DNA from 3 places in the Paenibacillus sp. OK076 genome. Region 3 is predicted to be linked to each of the others. Evidence: a T-box and tRNA genes for the amino acid it is inferred to sense, from the RefSeq annotation. Region 3 holds a T-box; the other regions hold tRNA genes.
The links. The T-box of region 3 lies ahead of leuS (leucine--tRNA ligase). A T-box ahead of a tRNA ligase gene usually reads a tRNA of that ligase, here a tRNA-Leu.
Positions count from the first base shown of each region.

Region 1: it encodes a tRNA-Leu, which carries the amino acid that the T-box ahead of leuS (leucine--tRNA ligase) is inferred to sense. The anticodon was not compared.
Region 2: it encodes a tRNA-Leu, which carries the amino acid that the T-box ahead of leuS (leucine--tRNA ligase) is inferred to sense. The anticodon was not compared.

Region 1 covers NZ_FOCH01000001.1:1,327,262-1,335,116, forward strand. Annotated here, with positions in the region: gene BMY78_RS06150 (xanthine phosphoribosyltransferase) at 1-10, shown strand, start outside; gene BMY78_RS06155 (hypothetical protein) at 109-438, shown strand; gene BMY78_RS06160 (hypothetical protein) at 562-780, shown strand; gene BMY78_RS06165 (carboxymuconolactone decarboxylase family protein) at 898-1,227, shown strand; gene BMY78_RS06170 (C40 family peptidase) at 1,333-1,797, opposite strand; cyclic di-AMP (ydaO/yuaA leader) riboswitch at 1,803-1,934, opposite strand; gene pelA (pectate lyase) at 2,345-3,304, shown strand; tRNA gene BMY78_RS06180 (tRNA-Leu) at 3,419-3,502, shown strand; gene BMY78_RS06185 (X2-like carbohydrate binding domain-containing protein) at 3,835-7,770, shown strand.
Region 2 covers NZ_FOCH01000001.1:615,315-623,169, forward strand. Annotated here, with positions in the region: gene urtC (urea ABC transporter permease subunit UrtC) at 1-422, shown strand, start outside; gene urtD (urea ABC transporter ATP-binding protein UrtD) at 385-1,194, shown strand; gene urtE (urea ABC transporter ATP-binding subunit UrtE) at 1,172-1,867, shown strand; gene BMY78_RS02645 (nitrogen regulation protein NR(II)) at 1,893-2,546, opposite strand; gene BMY78_RS02650 (hypothetical protein) at 2,574-2,777, opposite strand; gene BMY78_RS02655 (urease accessory protein UreF) at 3,050-3,796, opposite strand; tRNA gene BMY78_RS02660 (tRNA-Leu) at 4,171-4,253, shown strand; gene BMY78_RS02665 (glutathione peroxidase) at 4,400-4,876, opposite strand; cyclic di-AMP (ydaO/yuaA leader) riboswitch at 5,243-5,418, shown strand; gene BMY78_RS02670 (HAD family hydrolase) at 5,536-5,934, shown strand; gene BMY78_RS02675 (HAD family hydrolase) at 6,105-6,797, shown strand; gene BMY78_RS02680 (Nramp family divalent metal transporter) at 6,945-7,855, opposite strand, start outside.
Region 3 covers NZ_FOCH01000001.1:4,173,249-4,181,103, reverse strand. Annotated here, with positions in the region: gene BMY78_RS18720 (class I SAM-dependent DNA methyltransferase) at 1-87, shown strand, start outside; gene BMY78_RS18715 (phosphotransferase family protein) at 265-1,221, shown strand; T-box leader at 1,320-1,587, shown strand; gene leuS (leucine--tRNA ligase) at 1,659-4,103, shown strand; gene comER (late competence protein ComER) at 4,084-4,929, opposite strand; gene BMY78_RS18700 (ComEA family DNA-binding protein) at 5,116-5,703, shown strand; gene BMY78_RS18695 (deoxycytidylate deaminase) at 5,799-6,320, shown strand; gene BMY78_RS18690 (ComEC/Rec2 family competence protein) at 6,425-7,855, shown strand, end outside.

The sequences.
Region 1 (7,855 bases), 2.8 Mb from region 3:
CGAATTGTGACTTTTTAAAGGAAAAAGTGCCTATTTTTATAACAATGCCTTTGCATGACCGCTGATTTCATTTATAATGGGGTTATGTTAGGGAGAGGAGGCAACACCATGGGTAACCAACCGGCAACAGAACAATTTTTTATTGATAAGCTGGCGGAATCGAAAGTACATTTTGAGCGTGCCCTGGATTGTAAACATACGGAATTCGATGACCTTTATCCCTATATGATTGAACATCCTCAATTTTTCTGGTACAAACGCTACGTTGCCTGGTCAGAATTGCTGACGATTGTAGGCTTGTGCGAAGAGTTGTCCTTCTCTTGGAAAGAACAATTTACACCGCATCAAGTGGAGTACCTTGAAGAACGTGTGATGTCCGCCAAAGTGCTTGATTTTTGGTTTGAGAAGAACGACAGCAAAGAGCACGCGCAGCGGTAACTTTCAGTCGGGACATACTTTCGAATGACATGACAGTCCAATACAGTCACGTGAGACCTAAATGACTTTTCATTTAGGTCTCTTTTTGTAAATAATTTTTTTGGGAAAGTAGGCGCCATGAATATGATCAGTGATGCAGAATTGGATGCACTGCGTTTATCGGGTGAAAAAGTAAGGGTAGTACGGGACGAGATTCAGTCCAATGATGTGACAGGCATTGTGGTTGCCTGGGACGGGGAGCAGGTGCTCATTCGCCGTCAGAATCGTCGTGTGGTCAAGCTGGACCGGAAATATCAGTATCAGTTGTTCAGCGAGCCACGTAAGAGTCCGCTCGAAGAATAGGACGTGTGTTTTTAGGTTCATTTACCATGGGTGTTTTGGCATAATTGCACCTCTCGGGTGAAAAGATAGGTACAGTGAGAGCTTGTAACATATCAGCCGAGAGGATGTGCGGTAACCATGACATTAATGAATGATAAGGTTCATGCCTATAAAGATCAGATTGGTGAATTAAGCGACGTGCTGCCAGCTGTGGTGAAGTCTTATCATGAGTTCACTGGAGAATGTTTTCAGGCAGGGGCGATTGATGCCAAGACCAAACAGCTGATAGCGCTGGGCATTGGTTTGTTTGCAAACAATGAGGTATGTACGTTTTACCATGTGGAAGAGGCGCGTGCCAAAGGAGCGACCGATCAGGAGATTATGGAGACGGTTGCTGTGGCTGGAGCCGTAGGCGGAGGCCATGCGTTGTCTCAAGGTGCAATGAGAGTACAGAAGGCTCTACATTAAGTATAGAAGTCTACAGCACAGCGGATTTGTAAACAAAAGTCCCAAAACAAAGAGGAGGTCCCGGATTCACCCGGAGCCTCCTCTTTGCGCTATTTCCAATCAAACTTATATTTTGCCCAGCATTTTGTTATACATAAACTGACCTGTTACCCGGCGTGCTGTTACATAACGATCATTGAAATATGGATTGGATAATTGGGTGATGCTGACACCCTTACTGCTGGAAGCATGAGCGAACTGTCCGCCCCCGATATATACTCCTGTATGAGAAATGCCATTGCCCATCGTATTAAAGAATACCAGGTCACCTGTACGCAGATTAGCTTTGGATACCGGTGTTCCGGCCTTCGCTTGCTGCTGGGAAGTACGTGGTAATTCAATGCTATATTTGTTGAAAATATATCTCATAAATCCAGAGCAATCAAACCCGGCGAGTGTCGTGCCGCCCCATTTGTAAGGAATGCCTGTCATGTTGTTAACGACGGTGTTAATACTGCTTGCCTCTGTGCTTGCTGCACCGGATGTAAATAGAACTGCTGCTCCAAAAATAGAAATGATAAGCTTTTTCAAAATTGTTGTTCTCCCTTCGATGCCTACGGAGTTAGCTAAGGGTTCGGTAGAAGGTTCCCTATATTTCCTATGTATAAGAATAATTCACCCAAAATGGTTCCCCCGTTTTCAAACATGAAACTCGGCAAATGAATAATTAAGTTTTTGTAACCTTTTGAAACTATATTGCATAAATGCGAAAATGTCAAACCGATCTTGAACCCTTCTTATCATCTCAATGTTAACGGAATTATCGCTTTTTATGTAGAAATAACTCGAATGATGGGTTCTAATAAATGACAAAAAAGTAACTACTGTTTCAGAAGGAGAGAAATTGGACAATTTATTGGCTTTCTCACATCCAATTAGACGATAATTATAGGTTGTCCAAAGAATTTGTTACATGTTGTTGCAAATATTGACAAAATTCATATTTTTGCATAGAATTCTTTTTGTATATTCCATTTATTGTATTAAAAGAAATAGTTTGATTTTAAAACAAATATAAGGGGGATAGATTAGCAGGGGAGCAGTTTGCAGAAAATGAATTGAGGAGTGTTTCTAATCTATGTTGAAGGCAAAAACAAGGTTTGCATCTTTGGTTATGGCATGTACAATGGTTTTCTCCGTTGTCGGAATGGTATTTCAGCCTGCTGCTAAGGTCTCTGCTGCAGACGCCTCTGGAACGACAGCAAGTATCTCGGACATTTTGAAGAATCAACATCCAGACGGGGGATGGAAGAAGGATTACAAAGAAACAAGTGGTGAGTGGGCCAAATCTACGATTGATAACAAAGCTACATACTCAGAAATTAGAAGATTAGCCAAGGAATTCAAAAAGACGAATGATCCGCGTTATTCGGCTGCTGCCATCAAAGGAATCAACTTTTTGCTGAATATGCAGTACTCCAATGGGGGTTGGCCACAGGTATACCAAAGCTCCGGTTATCACAAGCACATCACCTTCAACGACGATGCCATGATTAATGTCATGTACATGCTGGATGAAGTAGGTGCACGTAAAGGAGATTTCTCATTCATCGACAGCTCTCTTGCAGATCGTAGTAAAAAATCAGTTGCCAAAGGTGTAGAGGCTATTCTCAATACACAGGTTGTAGCGAACGGTAAACTGACTGCATGGGGGCAGCAGCATGATTCCAGTACCCTTAAACCTGCAGGCGCTAGGATTTATGAAGTGCCTTCTCTGAGTGCTGGAGAGAGCAGTACAATTGTGAAGTTTTTAAAAACTAGACCGGCTAACTCCAAAATTACTGCCTCCATCAAAGCGGCAGAAGCCTGGTTCAACAAAGTTAAAATTACTGGTTACAAGTATGTCAGAGAAAACGGAGACAGCCAACTCATTGCAGATTCAGGTGCAGCGCCAATTTGGGCACGTTTCTATGAAATTGGAACGGATAAACCAATCTTCGTAGGACGTGATGGGGTTGTGAAATACAAACTCAGCGATATCGATAAGGAAAGAAGAGGTGGGTATGCCTGGTACGGCAACTGGCCCTCCAAGATCTAATTTATAAAATGCTTTACACATGAGAAGAGGATAATTTTTTGTTGACACTAATTACCTGCACATGATATATTATTTATTGTCGCCGCGATATAATTTCTCGGAGATAAGATATACGCGGTCGTGGCGGAATTGGCAGACGCGCACGGTTCAGGTCCGTGTGGGCTAACCCCCGTGGAGGTTCGAGTCCTCTCGACCGCATCATGTGCAACACGAAGAAAGGTTCCTAGAATGGCATTGCTGCCACTCTAGGAACCTTTTTTATCTGTTTACGGATCAGAGCGGTTGCTCATCCTGAATGTTTTTTCAACTATTCCTTCAACTTGAGCAAAGAAGAAGTTGATCTTTGTTTATTTATCCAAAAATGGAAAAGTGTTCGTTATGTGACGGTTTGCCCCTGTATTTCAGGTTTAATGTACGTAAAATACCGAAATGTACCTATCCTGAGCATCCTTCATCTACTATTCTCTTCTCGTATGGAAGCGCTATCAACAGGGATTTGAATGACCAAATTCAGAGGGGGTAGGGATAATTTGAAACGAATCGGAAAAAGGATGGCAATGTGTTTCATGGTATTCATGATTGCGGTGGTGCAGTTCGGGATTATGGGAACGACAGGCGGCAATGTGGCACAAGCAGCAGATAAGAGTCTGGCCCAGAAGCCGTATATGGGTTGGAGCAGTTACAGCATGCAGGTATATGACGGGGCGGGTAACTGGACGTCGGCCGAGAGTATTAAGAAGCAGTCGGATGCCATGCGCGAGAAGCTGCAAGCCCATGGATATGAATACATTAATATTGATGCAGGCTGGAACGGTGATGAAGATGAATACGGCCGTCCTATTCCGAGTACTGTTCTTTATCCAAATGGATTTCAGGAGGTCATCGATTATGTCCATAATAACGGACAGAAGATCGGGATCTATCTCATTCCGGGATTATCAATCACCGCTTATGAAAAAAATCTTGAGGTGTATGGAACGGGTGGGGCATGTCGTATGCAGGATATTGCGGTAAAGCCGCTCGTTGTTATGGATGCTTGGGATTCGTACACTTACAAAATTGATTTTACAAACCCTTGCTCACAGAAGTACATTGACTCCATCGCGGATCTTCTTGGCGAGTGGGGCATCAACTTTGTCAAATTCGACAGTGTGACGCCAGGATCAGGGATTAATAACCTGAGCCGGGATGCACGCGGTGATGTAGAGGCATGGTCCAAAGCCCTGGACAGAAATAATATCTGGTTTGAGCTTTCCTGGGCGCTTGACCATAATTACGTGGACTTCTGGAAAAAGTATGCGAACGGCTGGAGGATCGATTGGGATGTTGAAGCCTACGACAGTAGTAAGGGGTTAACAGAATGGTCGAGTATTTCACGCTTATTCCCCATAGCAGCCATCTGGTGGCGTGATGCAGGTCCTGGAGGCTGGAACGATTTTGACTCCCTGAATGTCGGGAATGGCTCGATGGATGGTCTGACCAGAGACGAGCGGAAGACCGCGACGACGTTCTGGGCAATCTCTTCAGCACCGCTTTATACAGGTAATGATCTGACCAGGCTTGACAGCTATGGGCTGGAGCTTCTGACGAATGATGAGGTCATTGCGGTCAATCAGGCCGGACGTCCAGCTCATCCCGTTTCCATGGACACCAAACAGCAGGTATGGTATGCGAATAACGGAGATGGTACGTACAACGTAGCTCTGTTCAATCTGGGCAATCGGAGTGCCGAGGTCAAAGTGAAATGGAGTGATATTGGCCTCGAAGGTCCGGCTTCGGTCCGTGATCTCTGGAGCCATTCCGAACTGGGGAATTTTAATCATGAATTCAGTGGCGGCGTACTGGAACCCCATGCTTCCCGGATGCTTAAGGTAACCGCACTGAGCGGCACATCAGCCGTTAATGATGATGATACGGGCATGCGCTATAGTGGGGATTGGAAGCGTAATGGAGGCAAGGAGCAAATCGATGGCAGACAGGATCTGAGCATCGCCATTACGGATTCCTCAACGACCACTGGTCCAGCCAATATGAATACGCAGCAAGGAGCTGACTTGGAAGCCGGTGATGACCTAATCGCGAACGCAGAAAATGTAGCAAATCCTGCTTCCGTTGATGCGGCTGCTGTTACCGATGTGGTGTACATTAATGATGATGACAGCAATATTCAATACACGGGTTCATGGAGTTCAAGTTCCGGGAGAAATTTCGGGGATTACAAGGAAGATGTACATTTTACTGAGAATGACGGCGATTATTTTGAATATACCTTCACGGGCACAGGCATTGACCTGCTTACGGAGAAGGATCAAGAACAGGGAGACATGATAGTCACACTCGACGATGGAACGCCTGAAACGGTTAGCGCTTATACCAGTGATGAACGAGAAGTGCAACAGGTACTGTATAGCGCTGCTGGTTTGACTAACGGTTCGCATACCTTGAAAGTCGTCAAACAATCGGGCCAGTATATGCTGCTGGATGCGCTTAGAGTAACAAGGGAAATTCCTACAGGAGATCATAACAGCACCATTAGTCCGGCTTCTGCTGACTTTGACAAGGCAACAGAACAACAGAAGGACATTACTGTCACGCTCACATTGAACGGAAATACACTAACTGGCATTGAAAATGACGGAGTAATGCTCAGTGAAGACGACTACACGGTGGTCGATGACAAACTGAACATCAAGAAAGAATATCTCACCCAACTGCCTGTAGGAACAACCGACTTTGTTGTCAATTTCAGCGCTGGTGATCCGCAAACTCTTGCTGTTCAAATCAGAGATACAACGGGCCTTCGTTATGTCCTGATCAATAACGACGATCCGGCCATAAAATACAATGGCTCATGGTCCCGCAGCACGGGGCGAGGTATGGGCGACTATAAAGATGATGTGCAGTATACCGAGACGAATGGTGATTCTTTTGAATATACGTTCAGAGGAAGAGGAATCCAGCTGTTCACAGAGGTAGACCAGTCACAGGGAGATATGGATATCTACGTGGACGGTCAATTCAAGGAGACGGTCAGTGCGTATCGCAACGGACGATTGGCACAGCAGAATCTGTACAGCATATCGGGCTTGCCTGATGGGCAGCACACGCTGAAGGCCGTCAAGAAATCGGGTAGATTTATGCTGCTTGATATGCTCAAGGTTGAGCTCCCGAATATGATTAATCCGGTGAATGCGAGCTTTGACAAATTAGCTTCTGCTCAGGCTGACATTGATGTCACGCTTCTGATCCAGGCGGGAAGCTTCAAGGGCATTACCAACGGCTCCAATGAACTGACACGAGGGACTGATTATACAGTTAATGGCGACCGCGTTACACTGAGCAAAACATATCTTGCTGCCCAGCCTGTAGGAACGTTAAATCTCAGTTTTTCCTTCGGCGGTGATTATCTCAATGACGTACATTCTACGACGGCGGATGGAGATTTCTTCGAGTACACCTTCAAGGGTACTGGAATAAGCTTGATTACACCTACTGGACCGGAGCAGGGAGAAGTAGATATTTATGTCGACGGACAACTGAAGCAAACCGTGAACGCCTATAGTCCGAGTCGCCAAATGATGCAGGAGATTTACAGCATCTCAGGACTGGCAAAAGGTCAGCATACACTCAAAGTTGTGAAGAAATCCGGTGAGCTTATGCTGGCCGATCAACTGAAATTTAATGTCCCTACTGGAAACGGAAACGGTGAACCAACGAATCCGTCGAATCCGTCGAATCCAGGTGGTCCATCCAATCCAGGCGGGCCATCGACTCCAGTCGTCCAGCCTTCAGACACGTCTGTGCCAGCGCCAACTCCTGAATCCGGAACTACTGACGGGACAACAGGAACGGATGATGGTCAGGATATTCCGTACAAGGCGTATATTCAAGGATATCCGGGCGGTTTGTTCAAGCCAGATAACAAGCTCACCCGTGCAGAGATGGCAACCATAGTCGCATTGGTATCTGAGAAAGAAGCCACGGGAGCAGCTGTTGCATTCAGTGACGTTAAATCTGAATATTGGGGAGCCGACGCCATTGCTAAGGTAAGCAAGATGGGGCTGATGAATGGCTACAAGGATGGCACGTTTAAGCCAAATCAGTCATTGACTCGTGCGGAGATGGCCACTCTTGTGTCCCTTCTTGGTCCGGCTTCCGAGATTTCAGGGGATGGTTTCTCGGATATCGGTAGCCATTGGGCCAAGGATGCCATTTTGAAAGCGAAAAGTGCAGGTATTTTGAAAGGCTATAATGATGGAACCTTTAGACCGAATGCCTTACTGACAAGAGCGGAAGCCGTTGTAGCAATCAACAGAGCTTTGGGCAGAGCACCGCTCACGAACGTTTCGCAGCCGCAGTGGAAGGATGTTCCTTCCACACACTGGGCCTTTGGCGATATTGAAGCAGCATCCACTGATCAGGTTGTAAAAGCTCGATCAGAGGGGGAAGAACCAAAGAAGAAATGATGTAAACTAGAATTGGGGGCCATCTTGGCCCCTTTTTTTCTGAATGTTAAGGATTTATGAAAAAGGAGGGAGGCTTATTGTGCAG
Region 2 (7,855 bases), 3.6 Mb from region 3:
GGGAGAATCGGGTTCGCTTTCTTGGCTATGACCCGGCAGGGTTCAAAACACTGGCCTTCGCCCTTTCCGGAGCGTTGGCGGGAATCGCTGGTATGTTATTTGTGCTCCAGGTAGGGATCATCTCGCCTTCCATGATGGGGATTGTGCCTTCGATTGAAATGGTGTTATGGGTTGCCTTGGGCGGTCGTGGAACGCTGATTGGTGCGGTAATCGGGGCTGTGGTGCTGAATGCAGCCAAAACGGGCATCAGTGAAGCTTACCCGGAAGGTTGGTTGTTTGTCATTGGAGGGCTCTTTGTAACAGTGGTCTTGTTCATGCCGAATGGGCTTGTTGGTGTATACCGTCATGTGGTGCGCTTGCTGAAACGGAGAGGAGAGGTTGTGCATGTTCCAGTCAGTCAGGAAAAACCAAAAGTCTACTGACGTTCCGGTAGTTCTGGTCGCTGAGGAAATTACGGTGGCATTTGGCGGTTTTGTTGCGGTCAAAGGCATGAATCTGAAGCTGCATGAGCATGATCTGCATTTTCTGATCGGCCCCAATGGGGCGGGGAAAACAACGATGCTGGATGTGATTTGCGGCAAAACCAAGCCCTTGTCCGGTACAGTGAAGATGGCGGATGGTGCAGATCTGACACGTCTGAAGGAGCACCAGATTGTGCGAAAAGGAGTAGGGCGCAAGTTCCAGGCTCCATCGATCTTTGCTGGTCTGACCGTGCAGGAGAACCTGACGCTGGCTGCGGAGACTCGTCGTTCTCCTTTACAGGCTCTGGGTATTCAGCGGTATTCAAAAATAAGTACGGCCATGGAGCGGATTACGCTCCAGATTGGTCTGCAGGACCGTGTGGATGCACGTGCAGGGGCGCTATCACATGGGGAAAAGCAGTGGCTTGAGATTGGCATGCTGCTGCTGCAGGAGCCCCGTGTATTGCTGCTGGATGAGCCGGCAGCAGGGATGACAGATGAAGAAACACATAAGACGGGCCGACTACTGCAGGAGATTGCGCGAGAAAGGTCTGTTGTGGTAGTGGAGCATGATATGGAATTCGTTCGCGAGTATGCAGCCAAAGTGACGGTGATGCATGAAGGTAAACTTCTAAAGGAAGGTACGATGGCGGAAGTGCAGGAAGATCCGAGAGTCGCTGAAGTGTATCTGGGCAAAAGGAGGGATGACCATGCTGTCGCTGCAACGAATTGAGTCCGGCTACGGGGAGAGTAATGTGCTGCGCGGTGTGAGTCTGGATGTCGAGCCGGGTCAGGTGGTGTGCCTGATGGGTCGTAATGGTGTAGGGAAAACCACCTTGATGAAGACGTTGATGGGGCTTCTTAAAACGCGCAAGGGAAGTATTCAGTGGAAAGGTCAGGAATTATCCACCCACGATCCGGCCAAGCGGGCCAGGTCGGGGATTGGATATGTGCCGCAGGGGCGGGAGATCTTCCCGCAGCTTACAGTAAAGGAAAATCTGCTGCTGGGTCTGGAGACCAGTGGCACAGGGGGGAAGACGTTCCCGGAGGATGTGCTGGCGATGTTTCCGGTGCTTGCCACGATGTATGGACGGCAGGGTGGTGATCTGAGTGGCGGACAGCAGCAGCAGTTGGCATTTGCCCGCGCACTGGCTTCCCGGCCCGGATTATTGCTTCTGGATGAGCCGACAGAAGGCATCCAGCCTTCCATCGTAGAGGATATCCGGCAGGTCATTTTGCAAATTAAGGCAAAGGGTGAAATCTCCATTTTGCTGGTGGAACAAAGCATTGATTTTGTACGCGGTGCTGCAGATTATATCTATGTAATGGACAAAGGGGCAATTGCACTGCAAGGAACACCGCGAGAGCTGGATATGTCGCAGTTTGAGCACCACCTGTCTGTGTAGCTTGGGTTCTTGGTGTAGGGTGAGTTCAGGAACGTTTGTCCAGAATGTTGGAGTATTTGGGATATAGTCTTCGGATGCAATCCGGGCAGATATCATGGGTAAATTCGGCATGAGTGTGCTTCTCCAAATAACTCTCAACAGAGTTCCAGCTGTCCTGTTCATCCTTAATTTGTTTGCAGACAGCGCAGATGGGAAGTAGTCCGCGCAAAGTACGCACTTCAGACAGGGCCTTCTTCAATTGGCGTTCTGTCTGTTTCTGTTCGGTCACATCCGTGTGTGCAATCAATGCGAGATCAGACAGCAGGGATGGGTCGGCCTGAATCAATGGGGTGAGTTCCAGGCGGAACCACCGCTGTTCGTTGTTGATAGTCCGAACGGAGATGTCGTATGTATAACTGTCTTTAAAAGGTGCAGTGATACGTTTTAACTCCTGAACAATTTTCGCATTCTTTGCTTTCTCCTCGCGGAATGTCCACCCCTCTACAAGGTGAAGGTAATGAGGTGGTTCAGGTGCTGTTCTTGAGGGGCCTGCTACGCTTGGGTTGGGAAGAAGTTGCCCGAGTCCGTGTTGCCAAGCGGTGTTGCAGCTTCGAATAATCCAGTTGTGGTCGACGATGATAAGCTGGTGCTGCATGGACTGGAACGATAATCTCTCCAGATCGGATATTAAGTATCTCATGAAATGAGCTCCTCCTTGGCAGAAATCTTATCTTAAATCATCTGGAATTTCCAAAATGTCAGCGACCTGGTTCCTGAACCGGGTTGCTTTACGCGTGCCGTGAATGAGATTGGACAGACGGTATGGCGGAATGCCATACTGTTCGCAAAATGTCTTTTGGTCGACCTGGAGTTCGGTTAGTCGTCGTTTGATGGCCCATCCGAAAGGAGTCACAGGTTTCTTTTTGTTCAAAAGGGTTCACCCCTCGTTGGAATGTAGTGTTCAGCTGGTTATTCTTGGTGTAAAGTATATAGATATGCGAGCTGTATGTTTTATTATATACGTATTTGCGTCATCTAACAATTAAAAAAGACGGAAATAAGTGTATTTTAATATGAAAAATGGCGTAAATACGTTAAATAGACAAAATAATTGACATAGAAAACACGCCAGCAATGAGGTTGCGGCGTGTTTTTTATATATTTTACTGCGTGAGGACGCGGGTATGAAGGGGAGGGGGTAGATTAGGCTCGGTAGGCGTGAAGCCCTGCTCCAAGCATGTGAAAGCTTGGGAACAACGTTTTCATGGACATTGAGGTTGGTTGTACCAGTCCATCGGCAGCGGAGGCGCTGACGGTATGCCATTCATGTTCCAGGTCTGCGGCCAGGCGAACCAGCAGGTCCTGGATTGTATCGGTATGAAGAGGAATTACTTTGGAGGCTTCGGTTATGCAGGCACTCATGGCTGAATGCAGATAACCAAGGACCGCCTCCTCGACAGGGATTTCGAGGTGGTGGTTAATCCAGGCGTGAACAGTGGAGAGGCAGCCGACGGATTCATACTTAGCCAGGGTGTGTTCGAGGTGGCTAAAATCAATCCAGGGGTGGAGTGCACGAGCTAGCTTAATCAGTCGTTTGCCCATTGTGGTCGCATGTTCTCTAAGATTGACTGGGGTGCGCTGGACATGGACGAGCTTGTCGATGAGGGCTGTACGCCACGCGTCATTGTGATCTGCGGCGGTGTATATGCCTTTAATCGCCATGCCTTCCAGACGCACGATGCTGGGATGCAATTGGCAGCGCATGAATGATTCGAGATCTTCAGCACTACGAATGGTACCTTCCGCGATATGGGCATCCATTCCGAAGGAATGGGTGAAGCCTCCGACCTGGATAGAGGAATCAAGCAGTTTGACGTAATCGAGCAGCTTATTCCCACGGTTCACAATCTTTCGCCTCCTACGTTCGTTAAATGTTATGTTAAATAACATTTATACTCCTTTTTGGTTCGTTTTATGTTTGTAAATCCGAATTATATGATATATATATTCACATAAATATCCGCTTTTTGTCAATAGTTTCTTGGTTATTTAAGTATAAAATCTATTTAATGTTATTTTATATAACTTTATAAGTTATGTTCTACTGAGAGAATATGAAGAGTGGTCATAAAGAAAGTAGAGTGATCAGCCTAATCGGATATACAAACGAGATCAAATTTAATCATATGCACTTCGTAGGAGAAAATGACGAGATTATACGATTTATGGGAGGAAAAGCGCAGTTAAAATAATATTAATAAAAATGCTTTACTTTTAAACATGAACCGGGTATAATCAATTCTGTTGCCGATTATTTACGACATGCGGTCGTGGTGGAATGGCAGACACGCTATCTTGAGGGGGTAGTGGGTATATACCCGTGGAGGTTCGAGTCCTCTCGACCGCATCATAAGAACGATTAAGAAGAAGCTTCCCGTATGGGGAGCTTCTTTTTTTGTGTTTTTTACAGTAACCGGGTCCGAAAAAAAAGGTCATCCGATTCCCCTGAATGCATGCTCATGCTGTCTGCCGGGGTGGGATGGCCTTTACTTGTTATTTAAGCAATGCTTTGATGTCTGCTTCAATTTTATCAGGTGTTGTTTTGGGAGCATACCGCTTCACAACACGACCGTTCTGATCCACAAGGAACTTGGTGAAGTTCCATTTGATGGCTTTGGAGCCGAGTACGCCCGGTGCTTCTTTGGTAAGATGCTGGAATAGAGGGTGAGCGCTTGAACCATTCACATCAATTTTCTCAAACATCGGGAAGCTGACACCATAGTTCATCTGGCAGAACTCAGCAATATCGTCAGAGGAGCCCTTTTCCTGTGCAAACTGGTTGCTTGGAAAACCAAGAACTTCAAATGGGGAGTCTTTAAACTTGTCCTGAAGTTCTTGCAGACCTTTGAATTGAGGTGTAAGGCCGCATTGGCTTGCTGTATTTACGATAAGCAGTACTTTGTCACGATAGTTGGACATTTCAACTTCCTGACCGCGAAGGGTGTTTACTTTGTAGTCGTAGACTGACATGAAAATCGCCTCCATCTCATTTTCTTATATCCTCTATTATATTGATTGCAATTAAATATTGCAAAATTTATATTGCTTTTTTAACTCCATTTCAAGCTGTCGTGTATGATCTGTGACTGATTTGCTACCTTATTTTCGCTAGAGAGAGAATTAGAGAGCTTTGAAGAGATGGGTAGAGAATGGATGTGTTGTAAGCGCTATTATTGATGTGAAATGGCAAAAATCCGTCGATTCGGTGATCTGCGCAGACTTTACACCAATATGGCACGGGTGTATGATTCATATCGTAATTCCAATTTAAATTAAATTTTACATGAAAAACGAAACAAACGATAATATCGCTCTGATTATGATGATATAAGAACGATGTTTTAATCGCTGAGTTTCCATTCATTCATGGGTGGGAAACGGGGGAACCAACAGGATGAACTGTCCAGGACAGTGGGCATCCATGGGGTGAATTTTCCGGTGACAGCCGGAAATAGGGCGACTCTCGCGCCCGAATCCGTCAGCTAACCTCGTAAGCGTTAAAGGGAGAGGCAACAAGCCGTACGCTGGTTCATAGTGTCTTTTTGCTATGGATTATTGAAGAAGCGTCCGGGAGGCCTTGGTCCCCCACGCTTCTTTTTTGTTGTCTTTTCACGCCAAGGGAGGAACGAATGATGGATAAAGAGATGATCTTAGTGACTGCTCCAAATGAAGCAGGACGTAAATTTATCAAATTGCTGATGTACAAAAAAATGCCGTTTGCCGTTCTGACTAACAGTGCAGGGGAAGAGCGCAGGCTCCGGAGAATCGGTGTAGAGCATGTCATTCGCATGAACACGGCTGCAGCTCAGAAATGGTTTTTGCCGCAAGGCAGTGTCGGCAATGTTTTTATTTTTGAAAATAGCCTAAACCTAACCTGTCGATATTTGCAGATCTGCCGATCCTGGACATCCAAGTCCCTGTGTGTGATTACCGAACAAAGTCATCCCAAAGGGATCTATCGGGGAATGGGAGCAGACCGTATTGTATATTCCTTGAACGGGGAAGTTGGATTTCTGCTTAATGGCTAATGGCTAGTGGCTCGTACTATTCCTGTGATTGATCCAGTGTCAGCTGCCTGTTATAATTGAAATCATGAATAAAACGGATTCTTGAGGAGACTCATGCATGATGGTGGGTCTTCTTTTTTATGGTTTGGGAAATAGGGATAATTTCCTGTGGCTAACGAGGAGGAATAGGCGTGCCGGATGTACGTGGAATACAATGGTTGTTCTTTGATGTGGGGGATACGCTCGTGGACGAATGGGAGCCGGTAGATGATATTATCGGTCAGTTCGTTCGTGAAGCTTGTGCGCTTGGTTATCAGGTGGAGATGCAGACGGTGCGAGACATATTTGCGGCCTCCTACCGAAATTACGAGCAATGGCCGATGAAATTGGCTATTCGTACTCTGATCAGCGATGAGGGGCACCGGGAACAGATACAGGAGAAGCTGAAGTTCCGCAAAGAGCTTGAGCGACCCTTCCCGTCAGCCGACGCTGTTCTTCAGACGTTGTCGCAGCACTATAAGATTGGTATCATTGCCAATCAGAGCCCGGGGACGGAAAATCGACTGAATAGCTACGGCTTGCGCAAGTATGTGGATGTGCTGGCCTGTTCGGCTGAAGAAGGAGTGTCCAAGCCTGATCCTGAATTGTATGCTGTAGCGTTGAAACAGGCGGGATGTAAACCCGAGGAAGCGGTCATGATCGGCGACAGGATCGATAATGATATTATTCCAGCTAAGAAGCTGGGCATGCACACGATCCGGATTTTGCAGGGTTATGGCAGGTTCCAGCCGGAGCTTGCGGATGCAGAACGTCCAGACTGGACGATTAAATCACTGGAGGAGCTTCTTCCATTGTTGATGGTAACTCCGAATTCGGACAACTAAATGAAGTGCGGCTTTTAAGATCCGATTAGTATGGATTAGGCTGCTGCTTAAACATATAAAAGGAAAGGCTGATCGTCTCAAGGGATACGTTTCTTGAGTTGATCAGCCTTTTTGAGTTAGACAAAATACGGCGTAGTTCCATGTAACCTAGAATAACATAATAGTCTGGATAATTAGATACACATTCAGGACAACGATAACTCCAGCAATGATCCAGGAGGTAATTTTGAGCCACAGCTTGTTGGCAAAAGCCCCCATGCTTTTTTTGTCGCTCGTAAACATCACCAGTGGAATGACGGCAAAGGGCAGCTGCAGTGACAGCACAACCTGGCTCAGAATCAGCAGTTCCTCTGTTCCGTGCTCTCCGGCAATGGCTGTTACGATGACGGCCGGGATGATTGCAATCAGACGTGTTACCAGTCGACGAAGCCACGCCGGAATACGAATGTTCAGGAAGCCTTCCATTACAATCTGTCCGGACAACGTGCCGGTGAGTGTTGAGTTCTGGCCTGAAGCCAGCAGGGCTACACCGAACAGAATACTTGCAATGGTGGTACCCAGAAGTGGTGTCAACAGATGGTAAGCATCTGTAATTTCCGCGACCTGAGTCATGCCTACACTATGGAACACGGAAGCTGACAGAATCAGGATGGCTGCATTGATAAACAGGGCCAGCGTTAAAGCGATGGTTGAATCCATAGTGGTATAACGAATCGCTTCTTTTTTACCCTGAGGTGTCTTTTCAATCTGACGGGTCTGCACAATAGAAGAATGCAGATACAGATTATGGGGCATCACGGTTGCGCCAATAATTCCGATGGCGATATAGAGCATGGCTGGATTTTGCAAAATCTCGGCACTGGGTACAAAACCATGCATGACGCCGCCCATATCCGGTTTAGCGAGAAACAGGTCAATCCCGAAGCAGAGGGCGATGGTAGCCATCAGCACAATAACGAGCGATTCCAATGCGCGGAAGCCTTTATTTTGCAGCAAAAGAATGACCAGTACATCGACAGCGGTAATAATGACACCGTATAGCATGGGTATGTTGAACA
Region 3 (7,855 bases):
TTCAGAGATGTATGTGTATATGCTGATTTTGAGTGGAAAGAGGCGGGAGAAGGCGCACAGCGTCTATTCTACGTAGCCGTGAAATAGGATTAAGATATAGAACTGTCCTTATGATGTATAAGGGCAGTTCTTTTTCTATAAGAATGTTTTTTTATATGTAATAAGTTATTGCCAGTGAGGTTAAAGGAAGCCATAATAGTTGAATGGAAAACGTTTTCTAATTAGTGCAATCCTGAAAATTAAAATTCTGGGTGGGGTGCAACAATGGAAAGTACCTACAAAACAAGGCTGACTTCCGAGCAGTTAGACGGAATTGTGCAGCAGCATTTTAACACAGGTATCCAAGAATACAAAGAGATGATCGACGGCTGGGCAAACCATGCTTATTTTATCACCAAGAACGACGGACAGAAGGTAGTACTTAAAATAGCTCCTTCTAATGGCATTAAGCTGATGCGCTGTGAACAGCATGTCATGGTTGCTGAGGTTGAGGCATTGCGACTCGCGGCAGAACTTCAGGATGTACCCGTTCCCCGGGTATTGGCCTATGATCCATCGCTCACCCTAGTATCGGCAGAATATTTTATTATGGAGTACATGCCAGGAAAGCCATACAACAAAGTCAAAGATCAGTACAGTGCAGCAGAGCAGGAATCCATAGAGCAGCAGCTGGGTGCATACAATCGTCGGATCAATGAAATTAAAGGGGAGAAGTTTGGTTACTTTTCCTCAAAGAAACCGCATTATACGACGTGGAAAGAAGCTTTCCTGAGCCTGATGGATGATATGCTTGCAGATGGCAAAGCAGCGGGTGTGGAATTGTCAATTCGTTATGAGGAGCTGGAGCGTTTAATTCAACAGAAATCGGATGTGCTGGATGATGTCAAAGAGCCAGTGCTTGTGCATTGGGATTTGTGGGATGGGAATGTATTCGTGGAGGCTGGGCAAATCACGGCGATTATCGATTTTGAGCGTTCCCTTTGGGCAGATCCTCTGATGGAGCACTACTTCAGTCATTTTAATAATACGCCGGGATTCCTCAAAGGCTATGGAAGAGCAGTTACAACAGACAGTGAACGGAAAAGAAGAAGTTTATATGATCTGTACTTTGATCTGGCGCTGAGAATCGAGTGTCCGTATCGTCAATACGATAACAAGGAACACATTCAGTGGGCGATTGATAATCTAGAAGAAGGAATCCAGCGATTCCAGTCGTCTTAATGTGTATACTGATGCATAGCATTGCTTATAGTCAACAGACCGTGTAATATTGACTTTAATGCTGCTTTTTTATATAATATTTCCGATCATATCGTATACATATTTCGATGATAAGGATCAGTAGTGAGTCCTGTACATGACAGAGAGCCGGCGGTTGGTGCAAGTCGGTTGACAGTATTTCACGAACTCGCCTTGGAGAAATGCGGTGATTACACCATCTTGCAACCGACTGAAGTAATACTCGGGATCAGGAATGGAAATCCGCATCGGTTAACCGCCGTTACAGGTCCAAAGGGAGTGGATGACGAAGCACGATCGTCCGCTAACTAGGGTGGTACCACGGGAATTCAACCTCTCGTCCCTAGCGCTGCAAACGCTACGGGATGCTGAGGTTTTTTTGTTGCAATAAATGCGAATAACCAGAGGAGGAACAATAGATGAGTGAGAATCAACAGCCGAAACACGGCTACAAGCCACAAGTCATGGAGAAAAGCTGGCAGCAATACTGGGATGACAATAAAACGTTTAAAACGGGTGAGGACCCGGCTAAACCGAAGTTTTATGCCCTGGATATGTTTCCGTATCCATCTGGCTCAGGCCTGCACGTAGGTCACCCGGAAGGATACACGGCAACGGATATCGTATCCCGTTTCAAACGTATGCGCGGCTTCAATGTATTGCATCCAATGGGTTGGGACGCTTTCGGCCTGCCTGCTGAGCAGCATGCATTGGATACTGGTGAGCATCCACGACATATTACCTTCCGCAATATTGACAATTTCCGTCGCCAGATCAAATCACTCGGTTTCTCTTATGACTGGGATCGGGAGATCAGTACAACAGACCCTGACTACTACAAATGGACGCAATGGATCTTCATCCAATTGTACAATAAAGGCCTGGCTTACGTAGATGAAGTACCTGTGAACTGGTGCGAAGCTTTGGGTACGGTACTGGCGAACGAAGAAGTTATCGACGGTAAGAGTGAGCGTGGTGGACATCCGGTCGTTCGTAAACCGATGCGCCAATGGGTATTAAGAATTACGGAATATGCAGAGCGTTTGCTGGAAGACCTGGAAGAGCTGGACTGGTCGGAAAGTATCAAGGATATGCAGCGCAACTGGATCGGTAAATCAACCGGGGCGGAAGTTACTTTTGCCATTGAGGGTCATGAAGAAGTTATTAAAGTGTTTACGACACGTGCAGATACTTTGTTTGGCGCAAGTTATGCTGTATTGGCACCTGAGCATGAGCTGGTGGAAGTCATTACAACGGCTGAACAGCGTGAAGCAATCAAGGCATATCAGGAACAGGCTGCTCGTAAAAGCGATCTGGAACGCACCGATTTGGCTAAAGACAAAACGGGTGTGTTCACAGGAACTTATGCAATCAATCCGGTAAACGGAGCGAAGGTGCCTATCTGGATCGCCGATTATGTTCTGGCTGGATACGGCACAGGGGCGATCATGGCTGTTCCGGGACATGACGCTCGTGACTGGGAGTTTGCGAAACAGTTTGGTCTGGACATCATCGAGGTTGTACAGGGTGGCGACGTGACACAAGAAGCGTATTCCGGAGACGGACCACATGTGAACTCTGATTTCCTGAACGGATTGAACAACGAAGAAGCGATTGCGAAGATGATTGCCTGGTTGGAAGAGAACGGAAAGGGACAAGGCAAAACGACCTACCGTCTGCGTGACTGGTTGTTCAGCCGTCAGCGTTACTGGGGTGAGCCAATCCCGATTCTGCATCTGGAAGATGGGACGATGAAGACGGTGCCGGAAGATCAACTGCCTTTGCTGCTGCCGGATATTGACCAGATCAAACCTTCGGGCACGGGCGAATCACCACTGGCGAATGTTACAGAATGGGTGAACACGGTAGATCCGGAAACGGGAATGAAAGCTCGTCGCGAGACGAACACAATGCCACAATGGGCCGGTAGCTGCTGGTATTATCTGCGCTTTATCGATCCACACAATGACAAGGAACTGATCTCTCAAGAGAAACAGCAGCAGTGGCTGCCGGTTGATCTGTACATCGGGGGAGCAGAGCACGCGGTGCTTCACTTGCTGTACGCTCGTTTCTGGCATAAAGTGCTGTATGATCTGGGTGTGGTGCATACCAAAGAGCCGTTCCACAAACTGGTCAACCAAGGTATGATCCTGGGAACCAACAATGAGAAGATGAGTAAATCCCGTGGTAATGTTATTAACCCGGATGAGATCGTCAATGAATTCGGTGCGGATACATTGCGTCTGTACGAAATGTTCATGGGGCCTTTGGAGGCTACAAAACCGTGGAACGCTAACGGGGTTGAAGGTATGCACCGCTTCCTGTCACGTGTATGGCGTCTGTTCATCAATGAAGATACAGGTGCAATCAACGACAAGATCACAGCAGATGGTGGAACCGATGAGTTCAAGCGCACTGCACACAAGACAATCAAAAAAGTTACAGAGGATCTGGAACATCTGCGTTTCAACACAGCGATCAGCCAGTTGATGATTTTCATCAACGATGCATACAAAGCAGATACGCTGCCGCGTGAAGCCATGGAGAACTTTGTACAGCTGTTGTCACCGCTGGCACCGCATATGGCGGAGGAACTGTGGAGCCGTCTCGGTCATGAAGGTGGAATCTCTTATGTAGCTTGGCCGGAGTATGATGAGTCCATGACGGTGGACGCCGAAGTGGAAATTGTTGTTCAAGTGAACGGCAAAATTGTAACCCGTGCTACGATCGCGAAGGATCTGGACGCACAGGGCATGCAGGACTTTACAATGGAACTGGCACCTGTGAAACAGGCACTGGAAGGCAAGACCATTCGCAAGGTCATTGCCGTTCCAGGCAAACTCGTTAATATTGTTGCCGGTTAATCTCACCGGCTTTGAATAATTCATCCAGCTTCAACAAATCTTCATCATATTTGTCATGAGTCGTCTGGATCAGACTGTCAAAAACACCATTCAGATTCACCCTTAGCAGGGCAAGTGCCTGTGCGGTGATGCCGCCAGGTACAGCCACGCGAGCCTGAAGTTCTTGCGGGGTGTATCCTCCTTCGGTGAGCAGCTTGCCTGTTCCCAGGAGCATCTCGCCGGCAAGAGCGCAGGCGTCGGCTCGTTTGATATCAGTTAGCTTGACGGCACTCTCAATCCATTGCTCCAGAAAGAACGATATGAATGCAGGTCCGCAGCTGGAGAAGTCGGATGTGATCCGGGTACAGGCTTCATCCACTTGATAGGGTCTGCCGATATGACTGAGCAGCCCTTCCAGCACAGCGCGGTCTTCGTTAGTCATTCGCTCACCGTGAATACACAGGGACGCTCCGCTGCCGACCTGGTGCGTAACGCTGGGGATAACTTTGGAGACTTTGCAAGGAAGTGAAGATTCCAGATGGCGCAGCTGCACGGGACTGGTGATCGAGACGATTATATGATTGGGATTCACGACAGGCAGGATGTCGTCAATGACATGTTTGAATTCAAGTGGCTTCACGCACAAAAAGATGATATTGCTGCGGATGACGGTTTCCCGGTTGCTCTGTGATTCGTGCAGACCGGGGTAACGGAGGGATAACTGCCGTACTTTGGAAGGGGTTCTATTGCTGGCGGCGATCTGCCGTGGCTCAAGTGCACCGGATTGAATCAAGGCATAGATCAGCAGGCTGCCCATGCTGCCGGTTCCGATAAATCCAACCTTCATTGTTCAGGCCTCCTTTCATGCTTTACGGTAATGGCGCAGTTCTTTCCCTCTAGTGTATGCGTCAGGACCTGCTTCACATGACATGAAAATAGTACAGCTTGGTTTACCAGGCAAGTCCAACGGTTCGGAAGCACCGCCCGTGTTCAGAATAGATTTTTTTTGAATCCAGGGAGAGGTGTGGAAGAGATGAGATGGAACAAGGGGATGACCATTGCTGCTGCGGTGGTCGGATGTATACTAATATTATGGTCGGGCAAAAGTGAACAGCCGCCTTCTGGCTGGGAACCTATGCAGCTCGCCACCGAGAAGCCGACGATAGAGCAGGAAACCCCTGCTGTACAGTCGGCTACTTTGGTTCAGGAACAAACGAAGGCTTCCGATGCAGACCAGCGACCGTCAACAGCAGAGGCCCCTGTAGAGACTAATCGGGTTGATGACACAGGAGGGAAAGTGGCTGATCAGACAGCTGCTGGCAAGCAAACTGACGCTTCTACAGTTGGAACTCAAACGAAATCAGAGGCAACGGTGGTTTCACCTGACAATAACCAAGTGTTGGTGAGCAATGAAGCAGTCGACAATGGCAAAATTGATGTCAATACAGCTCCGGCAGCGAAGCTGATGGACCTTCCTGGAATCGGGGAGAAAAAGGCGCAAGCCATTATTGATTATCGTAATTCCCATGGTCCTTTTACCAAAGTCAGCGATCTGACCAAAGTGAAAGGAATCGGAATGAAGATGCTGGAGAAAATGGCTCCTTATGTGCAGATCAGGTAATCACGCAATATTAAAGATTAGGATATAAGTTGAATTGGAAATGACATAAGAACGAAGGATGGGTTCAACTTGTATCCGATGGGAGGGAAACGGTTATGAGCACAGCAGAAGTACGCAAAGACTGGGATACGTATTTCATGGACATCGCATATATGGTCTCTACCCGTTCCCGCTGTTCACGCCGTCATGTTGGCGCTGTACTTGTGCAGGGGAAGAAGCTGCTTGGGACAGCCTATAACGGTGCGCCTATGGGGGTTCCGGACTGCTCCGAAGCAGGATGCATGATCTCGGAAGAATACGAGCTGGTGGTAACCGACGGCCAGGAGGAAATGGTCAAAAAGCAACGCTGCATTCGTACCATTCATGCGGAGCAGAATTTGCTTTTGTTCACCGATCGGATTGACCGCGAAGGCTCTTCTGTATATGTCACGGATGAACCTTGCTGGACTTGCTCCAATATGCTTGCGAATAGCGGTATTACAGAAATCGTGTTTCATCGCCCGTATCCCAAGGATACAGGCAAGGTGACCAACATGATGAAGCAAAAAGGCATTACGTTTCGTCGGCTGGAAAACTACCAGCCTCCGCGGGAGACGATGATGACAGTAAGTGACTAGAACCAATATAAAATTCAAATTTGCGGGGAAGAACCTCCGGTTGCTGGATCAGCTGCCGGGGGTTTTTCTGCGTTCATACGGGTGATGCAAAGGAGGGGAAGAACATGAAAGGCAGACCTTTACTGGTATTTACCGTCTGCTGGATATGCGGTAGCGGGATGGCATGTGCCTTATCGGGTTGGTCCTTGATCGTGGGACTGATTGGGGCATTCGTTTGTCTACCACTTTTATTACGATGGATTGATTTACGTGGTTGGTCCATTTTGTTACTGATTGGAGCACTCGTTGGCGGTGCTGTGCACTGGGAATGGAATGATGCGCGGAATCGGAGCAGTCTGCCCGATATCACACATATGGCTGCCGAGGATTTGGACGGTTATGCAGCTACATTTGAAGGAACCCTTATGTCGGATGTACGCATAGATGGGGATCGGGCCGATTTTGAAATGCAGGTCACGTCGATGCATCCACTATCCGATGCATCACTGGCACCGGCGTCGGAAGCGCGAACTGCGCCTAACTTGAGAGAACGTCTAATGGTCCAAGTTCGCCTGGCTGAGGAAGAAGAACAGCAAGTAGCAGCGGGGTGGAAGCGAGGAGATTCGATCGCGTTAACGGGTGCGCTTGCGCTTCCTGGCGAAGCCAGAAATTTTGGTGGGTTTGACTATCGAAATTACTTAAGGACTCTTCATATCCATTGGTTGTTTAAAGTGAAAGGGGCCAGTTCAGTAACCACCGTTCCGCCTGAAGGGCTGGGGAAACTCAATATCCTTCGGTGGAATGACATCTTTAGGCATAAGCTTGGCGCAGCGGTAGAACAGATATTTCCCGAACCTCATGCGGGCTACATGAAGGGTCTGATTATCGGTATGGCTAATGATATCGATCCGGATACATATGGACAATTTTCACAGCTTGGTTTAACTCATATATTGGCGATCTCCGGAACACATGTTGCAGTGTATGTGGCATCGCTGCTGCTCCTTTTATCCTGGCTTAGGTTAACCCGAGAAACCTCGCTCACCATTGTGTTGCTGCTAATACCTGCATATGTACTGTTGTCTGGCGGTTCGCCATCGGTCATTCGTGCGGGTATCATGTCGATGATTGGTTTGTATATGGCGCGGCGCGGGCTTGCGAGGGATGGATTGCAGATGATCAGTGCAGCAGCGTTGTTGATGATGTGGTGGAACCCGTATTTTTTATTAAGCGTGAGCTTTCAGCTATCTTTTCTTGTAACAGCTGGACTGATGATTTACATGCCTCTGATTAATCGGATATTTAGCAGTTGGCCCAAGGGCCTTGCAGCAACAGTTTCTGTGACGGTAACAGCACAGCTCATTTCTTTTCCGGTCACGATTCTGTATTTCAACCAGTTTTCACTGCTTTCATTTGTCGCAAACTTCCTGCTTGTATCTTTGATCAGTGCCATTGTACTTCCTCTCGGAACGGTTGCCCTGATTTTATCGTTTATTTGGATGCCTCTGGCCAAACCATTGGCGTGGATTGCTATTATGCTGAACAAATTGACCTTT